DNA from 2 places in the Bradyrhizobium sp. 956_D2_N1_4 genome. Region 1 is predicted to be linked to the other one. Evidence: predicted binding sites of a transcription regulator. Region 1 holds the regulator's gene; the other holds the start of a gene.
The links. Region 1 encodes HrcA, which represses chaperone genes, less so after heat shock. Its sites were predicted from a motif close to GTTAGCACTCNCNNNNNGNGAGTGCTAAC; they were not measured.
Positions count from the first base shown of each region.

Region 2: AB7535_RS43310 (co-chaperone GroES) is a predicted target of HrcA. The motif match lies at 3,296-3,324, and genes of this name have one in related genera.

Region 1 is NZ_CP197237.1:7,684,213-7,688,970, reverse strand. It holds gene AB7535_RS36350 (hypothetical protein) at 1-611, shown strand, start outside; gene pncA (bifunctional nicotinamidase/pyrazinamidase) at 726-1,448, shown strand; gene grpE (nucleotide exchange factor GrpE) at 1,588-2,193, opposite strand; gene hrcA (heat-inducible transcriptional repressor HrcA) at 2,290-3,378, opposite strand; gene rph (ribonuclease PH) at 3,547-4,260, shown strand; gene rdgB (RdgB/HAM1 family non-canonical purine NTP pyrophosphatase) at 4,272-4,758, shown strand, end outside.
Region 2 is NZ_CP197237.1:9,138,794-9,143,551, reverse strand. It holds gene AB7535_RS43330 (DUF2076 domain-containing protein) at 1-372, shown strand, start outside; gene AB7535_RS43325 (L,D-transpeptidase) at 446-1,261, opposite strand; gene AB7535_RS43320 (protein phosphatase CheZ) at 1,576-2,355, shown strand; gene AB7535_RS43315 (hypothetical protein) at 2,564-3,085, opposite strand; gene AB7535_RS43310 (co-chaperone GroES) at 3,415-3,711, shown strand; gene groL (chaperonin GroEL) at 3,820-4,758, shown strand, end outside.

The sequences.
Region 1 (4,758 bases):
CGGTGAAGCGCTACTCGATGATCGTGCCGGGCGCCGGTTTCTCCGGCTATGTCGCGGTGCAGATCCCGGAGAACGCAACCAAGATCTACACCGACGAGGCGGTGCGGCAGATGTTTGCGAGCGCCGTCACCCGCAAGCAGGTCTCGGCCGAAGAGCAGATCGGGCTGATGCCGTTCAAGATCACCGATCTCGCCGATTTCAAGGACATCCGCACCCTGGCGCCGGGCTCCAGCATCATCCTGGCCGACGGCAATGAGAGTTCGGGCTATGAATCCAAGCCGTTCATGATCCTCGGCCTGATCGGCGCCACCCCGCAGCAGGCCGACGACCGCGCCCGCTTCGCCCAGGAGGCCGCGCTCCAGATCCCCGGCGTGCGCGAGTCGCGCGTCACCATGTCCGAGCCGATCCGCATCAACGGCCAGCAGGGTTTCGAGACCCGGATCGACGGCGTCAGCGGCAAGGACAAGACGCCCGTGACCGTGGTGCAGTGGATTCGCTTCTCGAGCGGCGGCGCCTCGCTGCGCATCATCGCCAGCGCCCCGCGCGACCAGTGGTCAGCCGCCTTCACCCGCTTCCGCGCCGTGCGCGACGGCATCCAGCCCAAGGGTTAGTCTCAAGGGTTAGCCCAAGCGCTGGACAGAACCGGCTGCATTTTCGGGCTTCTGTTCGTATACGAACGGAACTAGGCTTCCCTTCCGTTGGATCATCCTGGAGGGAGGCGAACGATGCTCGATCGACGACAAATCCTCGCGGCGCTTGGGACAAGCGCTCTCGTAGCCCTTGCTCCAACCGCGCTCCTTGCGGCCGCATCGATCAAGCCGGACGATGCTTCCGCGCTGCTCGTGATCGACGTGCAAAACTGCTTCCTGCCCGGCGGCAGCCTCGCCGTGAAGGAAGGCGAGCAGGTCGTTCCCGTCATCAACAAGATGGCGAAAGCCTTTGCGAACGTGGTGATGACCCAGGACTGGCACACGCCGGGCCACATTTCATTTGCGTCGGTGCACTCCGGCAAGAAGCCGTTCGAGACCGTCGATCTCCCTTACGGCAAGCAGGTGCTGTGGCCCGACCATTGCGTGCAGGGCACCGACGGCGCCGCGCTGTCGAAGGATCTCGCGATCCCGCATGCCGAGCTCATCATCCGCAAGGGTTTTCACAAGGACGTCGACAGCTATTCGGCCTTCCTGGAAGCCGACGGCAAGACCTCGACGGGCCTCGCCGGTTACCTGAAGGGCCGCAAGATCAAGCGCGTCTTCGTCGCCGGCCTTGCGACAGACTTCTGCGTCGCCTGGACCGCGCTCGATGCGCGCAAGGCGGGCTTCGAGGTCTATGTGGTGGAGGACGCCTGCCGCGGCATCGACACGCAGGGTTCGCTCGCAAAAGCCTGGGCCGACATGGCCAAGGCCGGCGTGAAGCGGATTCAGTCCGCGGATATCGCGGTGAGCGCGTAAGGCACGCACATCGGCCAGACCCTCATGGTGAGGAGGCGCGTCAGCGCCGTCTCGAACCATGCAGGCCGAGCTGCGAGAGCCGGGCCTTCATCCTTCGAGACGCGCGCGAGCGCGCTCCTCAGGATGAGGATCACACCGCTCAGTTCACTTCGTTGCTGTTCGCAGCCGGCGCAGCCTTGGTGCCGCCCTTGGCGACGCCGACCAGCGCCGGGCGCAGCACGCGCTCGCCGATGGTGTAGCCGGCCTGCATGACCTGCACGACGGTGCCCGCAGGCACCGACGCATCCGGCACCTCGTACATTGCCTGCTGGAAGTTCGGGTCGAACTTCTGGCCCTGCGGATCGAACTTCTTGACGCCGTGCTTTTCCAGCGCGTTGAGCAGCGAGCGCTCGGTGAGCTCGACGCCCTCGATCAGCGAGGTCAGGCCCGGATCGGCCGCGGCACGGGCCTCGGCCGGAACGGCATCGAGCGCACGCTGGAGATTGTCGGCGATGTCGAGCACGTCGCGGGCGAAGCCGGTGATGCCGTAGAGGCGGGCATCGGCGACTTCCTTGGTGGTGCGCTTGCGCAGATTTTCCATCTCGGCCAGCGTCCGCAGCATGCGGTCGCGCGCCTCGGCGGCTTCCTTCTGCAACAGCTCGACCGAGCCGGGCTCCGGATCGTCGGGCATGATGTAGGGTTTTGACACCACGGGCTCATCGGTCGGTGGGGTCGTGTCGTCGGGCTGCCGGTCTCGATCGGTCATCGGCTCTCTTCTCGAACTCGTCTCAAGGGATTGTTGGCCCGGATATCGTGCCTAAGCTCACGAAAATCAAGCGCCCGTGATCGGAGGAAACGCCGGTCAGCCCCCCAGGAGGCGGCTGACGATGCGCGCGGCGTAGTCCACGGTCGGGATTACGCGGGCATAATTCAGCCGCGTCGGCCCGATCACGCCCAAAACACCGACGATGTGGCCGGCGGCATCCCGATAGGGCGAGATGATGGTGGAGGAGCCTGACAAGGAAAACAGTTTGTTCTCCGAACCGATGAAGATCCGCACGCCCTCGGCGGTCTCGGCGCGTCCCAGAAGGTCGATCACGCCGCGCTTGGTCTCGAGATCGTCGAACAAGAGCCGAACGCGCTCCAGATCCTCCAGCGCGTGCAGATCCTCGAGCAGGTTGGCGTGGCCGCGAACGATCAGCTGGCGGTCCTCGTTCTCGCCGCCGGACCAGCTCGCAATACCGGCCGAAATCACCTTCTGCGTCAGTTGGTCGAGCTCGGCGCGGGCTTCGCCGAGCGCGGTTTCGAGCTCGAGCCGCGCCTCGGCCAGCGTGCGGCCCCGGATCCGCGCATTGAGGAAATTACCGGCTTCCGTCAGCGCCGAGGAGGGAACTCCCGGCGGCAGCGACAACACGCGGTTTTCGACCTGACCGTCCTCGCCGACCAGGATCACCAGGGCTTTTTCGGGTTCCAGCCGGACGAATTCGATGTGTTTCAGCCGCGCATTGGATTTCGGGGTCAACACGACCGCTGCGGCGCGGGTGAGACCGGACAGCCGCGTCAGCGCCTCCGACAGCGCCGCCTCGACCGATTGGGCGTGACCCACCGACGTCAACTGGCTCTGGATCGACTGCCGCTCGGCGTCATTGAGGTCGCCGACCTGCATCAGGGCGTCGACGAAGAAGCGTAAGCCGAGTTCCGTCGGCAAGCGGCCGGCAGAGGTGTGCGGGGCATAGATCAGGCCGAGCTGTTCCAGATCGGCCATGACGTTGCGGACCGAGGCCGGCGACAGCGGCATCGCGATCAGCCGCGAGATATTGCGCGAGCCGACCGGCTCGCCGGTCGCGAGATAGCTTTCGACAATTTGACGAAAGATGTCGCGGGAGCGCTCGTTGAGCTGGGCGAGGCCTGCGCGCGGCGCGATCAGATGGATCGGATCGTGATGGGCCACGGACGGTAACTCCTCTCAGACGCTTATAATTTGTCCATCCCGGAGGGTTCTGACAAGCGTGGCGTTTGCGGGGTGGAAAACTGGGGGTGAAAAAGCCTTGCCGCCCACCCTCACCCCACCTACAAGCACCGCGAATAGCCCTTTTCCGAGAGTTTTGGAGGATTTCCCATGCGGCCAAGCCGCCGTGCGCCCGACGAATTGCGCCCCGTGACGCTGGAGCGCGGCGTGGTCAAATATGCGGAAGGCTCCTGCCTGGTGAAATTCGGCGACACCCATGTGCTGGTCACCGCCACGCTGGAAGACCGCCTGCCGCCGTGGCTGAAGGGCCAGGGCCGCGGCTGGGTCACCGCCGAATACGGCATGCTGCCGCGCGCGACCTCCGAACGAACCCGCCGCGAGGCCTCCGCGGGCAAGCAAAGCGGCCGCACCGTCGAGATTCAGCGCCTGATCGGCCGCTCGCTTCGCACCATCGTCGATCTCGAAGCGCTCGGTGAGCGCCAGATCACGGTCGATTGCGACGTGCTCCAGGCCGACGGCGGCACGCGCACGGCCTCGATCACCGGCGCCTGGGTCGCGCTCGCCGATTGCATCAACTGGATGAAGGCGCGCAACATGATCAAGGCCAAGGTGCTGCGCGACAACGTCGCCGCGATCTCCTGCGGCATCTACAACGGCACGCCCGTGCTCGACCTCGACTATGCCGAGGATTCGGAGGCCCAGACCGACGCCAATTTCGTCCTGACCGGCGATGGCCGCATCATCGAGGTGCAGGGCACCGCGGAACGCGAACCGTTCACACAAGACGAATTCCTCGCGCTGATGGCGCTGGCCCAGAAGGGTATCGCGCGGCTCGTGGACTTGCAGAAACTGGCCGTCGCGTAGTCAATAGGCACATGCACCGCCGAATCACCGGAAAGCTCGTCATCGCCACCCACAATCCCGGCAAGCTCGCCGAGATGAAGGAGTTGCTCGCGCCTTGCGGCATCGAGGCGGTGTCGGCCGGTGAGCTCGGCCTGCCCGAGCCCGACGAGACCGGCAACGATTTCCGCAGCAATGCCGCGATCAAGGCGATCGCGGCGGCGCGGGCGACCAAGCTTCCCGCCTTCGCCGACGATTCCGGCATCGTGGTCGACGCGCTCGATGGCGCGCCCGGCATCTACAGCGCGCGCTGGGCCGGTCCAGCCAAGGATTTTGCCGCCGCGATGGCGCAGATCGAGCGCCTGTTGCAGGAGCGCGGCGCCACCACGCCCGACAAGCGCACCGCGCATTTCGTATCCGCGCTCTGCGTCGCCTGGCCCGACGATCATCTCGAAGAGGTCGAGGCGCGCGTCGACGGCACCTTGGTCTGGCCGCCGCGCGGCACCGCCGGCTTCGGCTATG
Region 2 (4,758 bases), 1.5 Mb from region 1:
GCGGCCGCGGCCGGCGTCGTCGGCGGTTCGCTGCTGCTCTCCAGCATCCGCGGCATGATGGGCGGATCGCACCAGCAGGCCTTCGGCGACACCAACGCGCTCGGCGACCGCAGCGCTGGTGGAAGTCCCTGGGGCGGCAGCGACCAGTCCGGCGGCTCGCTCTCGCGCGATGCCGGTCTCAACGACATTGGCTCCAACCGCGACCGCGACGACGGTTCCCGCCAGGGCCTCACCGACCAGGCGTCGAACGACCGGGACAACAACAACGATCAGAACTACGACGACAACGACCACGACAACGGCAATATGGACATAGCCGACGACGACAGCGATTTCGGCGGCGGAGACGATGGCGGCAGCGACTACGCGTGAGGCTGCCCGATCAGCGCGACAAACAAAAACGGCCGCCCGGGAGGCGGCCGTTTTCATGTCGAGCGTCAGACGCTCACATCACCACGACCTTGGTGCCGACATTGACGCGGCCGTAGAGGTCGATGACGTCCTCGTTACGCATGCGGATGCAGCCTGAGGAGACGTTGGTGCCGATGGTCCAGGGCTCGTTGGAGCCGTGGATACGATAGAGCGTCGAGCCCAGATACATCGCGCGCGCGCCGAGCGGATTTTCCGGGCCGCCTTCCATGTGCCGCGGCAGGTCGGGCCGGCGCGCGATCATTTCCGCCGGCGGCGTCCAGTCCGGCCATTCGCGCTTGGCCGTGATCGACTTCACGCCGGACCAGGTGAAGCCGGGACGGCCGACGCCGATTCCGTAGCGCATCGCCCGGCCGTTGCCCTCGACCAGATAGAGGAACTTGTTCGGCGTATCGACCACGATGGTGCCGGCAGTTTCCTTGCCGCTATAGTCGACGGATTGCTTCTCGAATCTCGGATCGAACGGACGCTGGCGCGGATCGACCGCCTCCTGCTGGAGACCTGCGCCTTGCTGATATCCACCCTGCATCTGCGGCTCGCCCATCGGTGGCAGGCGGCGCTGGTCGTAATAGCCGGGCTGCTGCTGATAGACCGGCTGTTGCGGCGCGTAGGCCGGGCCGCGGCCGGGACCGTCACCGAACAGGAACTCGATGAAGCCGCCGCCCATATTCGCATTGGAGGCGACACGCACCGGCGCCGGCTGCACCTGCGGCTGGTAGAGCACCGCGGGCGGATCGTTCGGCACACTATTGTCGAAGGCGCTGGCGCTGTTCGCGCCGGCAATGAAGGTGCAAGCGCTGCCGAGCAGCGCGACAGACATTTTCTTGAACATCGACGTACTCTGTACTGTTTCGTCTAGATCCCATGCGTCGTGCAGAGCCGATGGCTGACCGGCGACCGCGACGTGGTCAATAAAGAGCAAAAGCCGTTTTGTTTGGTAAACGTATCAGCCGTTTCGATTCACCACGTCGCGAGCGAGGGTGCAATTTGGCGATCAGCGTTTATTTTCGATGAACGCCGCAGGCCCATGGTTAATCGCTTCCTTTCGCGCCGTCGCGTGCGGCCGCGCAACAGTTCCCGCTGTGAACCTCGTGTTAAATTGCTTCTGTCTACAAAGACGCGTGAGTGAGGTGGGGGGAGTTCCTGATGGCTATTCACCGCAAACGTTTTCGTGTCGAGGAGGCTATTGTCGGCGAGATGCCCAGCCCCGAAATGATTGAGGAGGCTGCGCCGATGCATAACGAGATCATGGCGGAGCTGCGTGCGATCCGCGCACAGATGGCGAAGGGCACCGTGCCCTTGTCCGGCAGCGCGGCCATGGCGGCGATCGACGCCTCCACCGCCCACGAGCTCTCTGAAGCTCGTACCATGCTCGATACCTACCGGGCGCAGATCGAGCAGTGCGAGAAGCTGAAGGTCGAGCTCGACCTCATCCACGACGCCATCGATCGCACCAAGCGCGAGATCGCGACGCTGCACGGCAAGAGCTTCGACGGCGGCGAAATGGCCAAGGTCAATGGCGAGCTCGGCGCGGTCGTCGGCGGCACCGAGCAGGCGACCCAGCAGATCCTCGAAGCCGCCGAATCGATCGACCAGGCGGCCAGCGCGATGTCCAAGGTGCAATCGGCCGATCAGCAGAAGCGGCTCGCCGACGACATCCAGGAACGCGTCATCTCGATCTTCGAAGCCTGCAACTTCCAGGACCTGACCGGCCAGCGCATCAGCAAGGTCATGACCACGATGAAGTTCATCGAGCAGCACATCAATGCGATGATGGAGATCTGGGGCGGCGTCGACGCGATCAAGGCCCATGTGCCCGCGCCGGCCGACACCCGCAGCGAGGACGAAAAGCTCCTCAACGGCCCCAAGCTCGCCGGCGACGTCGGCCACGCCTCGCAGGACGACATCGACGCGCTGTTCGACTGATCGGGCGCGGCATTACGGAAAAACAAAACGCCGGCGAGAGCCGGCGTTTTTTGTTTTTGGAGCATCCCCTCCACTGTCATCGCCCGGCTTGATGTTCAGCCCGGGACATGACCGGGCGATCCAGTATTCCAGAAACTGCGAGGCTAGAACCGAAAAGCCGCGGCGTACTGGATGCCCCGCCTTCGCGGGGCATGACGAAGTAGAGAGACTACGCCCTTGGCGCGCAGCGGACGTAGACCATGTTGCCGTAGCGGGTGGCGGCGTCCTTGTCGATGAAGCGGGTGATCAGGACGCGGCCGTCGAAGGAGACGATCTCGCGGTCCTGCTCGCCGGGGGTGGGCCCCGCCGGGCCGATGTAGTTCTTGCCGCTGGGCGAGCCCTTCAGCCGCAGCTCCTGCGGCGTCGCCTGGTCGGCGAGATGCATGATCACGCCGCCGGAGGAACCGGCGGTGATCACGTAGGGATTCTTGCACTGCGCCCGGGCCGCGGCCTCGGTGCGGGCACGGTCGGCCGGGTTCTGGAACGAGGCGAGACCCCAGCGGCCGACGATCTCGTCGGCGCGGATGCTCGCCGGCATTTCCGGGCCGGTGCCGGGCTCGGCCTCGGGCGGCGGCGAAGACGACGAGAACGACGGCAGGCTCATACCGCCGCCACAGGCGCCAAGCAGCAGCGCCAGGCAGGAGGCGGCCGCCAGATTGGCAACCGTGCGTGCGTGAGCTGACCTGATCATGACATTCCCCCGAGCAAACCGTCCCCCAAATGAGACCCCGACCGCATCCCTCCTGCAGCCAAGCGCAAAACCGCTGTCGGAGCAATGACGTCCTTTATACGCCAGCGCGACCAATATGTTTCTATAGACACGATCCTATATCCGCCTCACCAATCGCTTAACCACCCTTGCTTGACAGGATCGCGGCCAAGCCATATTTCCGGGCGCACTATTAGCACTCGGAAAGCCCGATTGCTAAGCGCGCCGTTCGATCCTCGGCAAGAGGGTGGACGGACGCCGCCCCTACCCACTTCCATTCCTTCCGAAGCGAGCCTCCAAAGGGAAACGTCATGGCTAAATCCAAATTTCGTCCGCTGCATGACCGTGTCGTGGTCAAACGTATCGACGCCGAGGAAAAGACCAAGGGCGGCATCATCATTCCGGACACCGCCAAGGAAAAGCCGTCCCAGGGCGAGGTCGTCGCCGTCGGCCCCGGCGGCCGCGACGAGGCCGGCAAGCTGATCCCGATCGACCTCAAGGTCGGCGACCGCGTGCTGTTCGGCAAGTGGTCGGGCACCGAGGTCAAGATCGACAACGAAGAGCTCCTGATCATGAAGGAGTCGGACATCATGGGCGTCATGGCCTAAAGCCGCCAGCCTGAACAGCCGCTGAATGTCATGCCCGGATCGCGCGATCCGGGCATTCGGTCATTCCGCAAGCGGCAGACACATCACGAAACACGAGGGATTGAAGAAATGGCTGCCAAAGACGTCAAGTTTTCCGGAGACGCGCGCGAACGCATGCTGCGCGGCGTCGACATTCTCGCCAACGCCGTCAAGGTGACGCTCGGTCCGAAGGGCCGCAACGTCGTCATCGAGAAGAGCTTCGGCGCACCCCGCATCACCAAGGACGGCGTCACCGTCGCCAAGGAGATCGAGCTCGAGGACAAGTTCGAGAACATGGGCGCGCAGATGCTGCGCGAAGTCGCCTCCAAAACCAACGACACCGCGGGTGACGGCACCACCACCGCGACCGTGCTGGCCCAGGCCATCGTGCGCGAAGGCGCCAAGGCTGTTGCCGCCGGCATGAACCCGATGGACCTCAAGCGCGGCATCGACACCGCGGTTACGGCTGTCATCAAGGACATCGAGAAGCGCGCCAAGCCGGTCGCCGCCTCCTCCGAGGTCGCCCAGGTCGGCACCATCTCGGCCAACGGCGATGCCGCCATCGGCAAGATGATCGCCCAGGCGATGCAGAAAGTCGGCAACGAGGGCGTCATCACCGTCGAGGAGAACAAGTCGCTCGACACCGAGGTCGACATCGTCGAGGGCATGAAGTTCGACCGCGGCTATCTGTCGCCCTACTTCGTCACCAACCCCGAGAAGATGACCGCCGAGTTCGAGGACGCCTACATCCTCCTGCACGAGAAGAAGCTGTCCGGCCTGCAGGCCATGCTGCCGGTGCTGGAAGCCGTGGTGCAGTCGGGCAAGCCGCTCGTCATCATCGCCGAGGACGTCGAGGGCGAGGCGCTGGCCACCCTGGTCGTCAACCGCCTCCGTGGCGGCCTCAAGGTCGCCGCCGTCAAGGCGCCGGGCTTCGGCGACCGCCGCAAGGCCATGCTCGAGGACCTCGCGATCCTCACCGGCGGCCAGCTCATCTCCGAGGACCTCGGCATGAAGCTCGAGAACGTCACG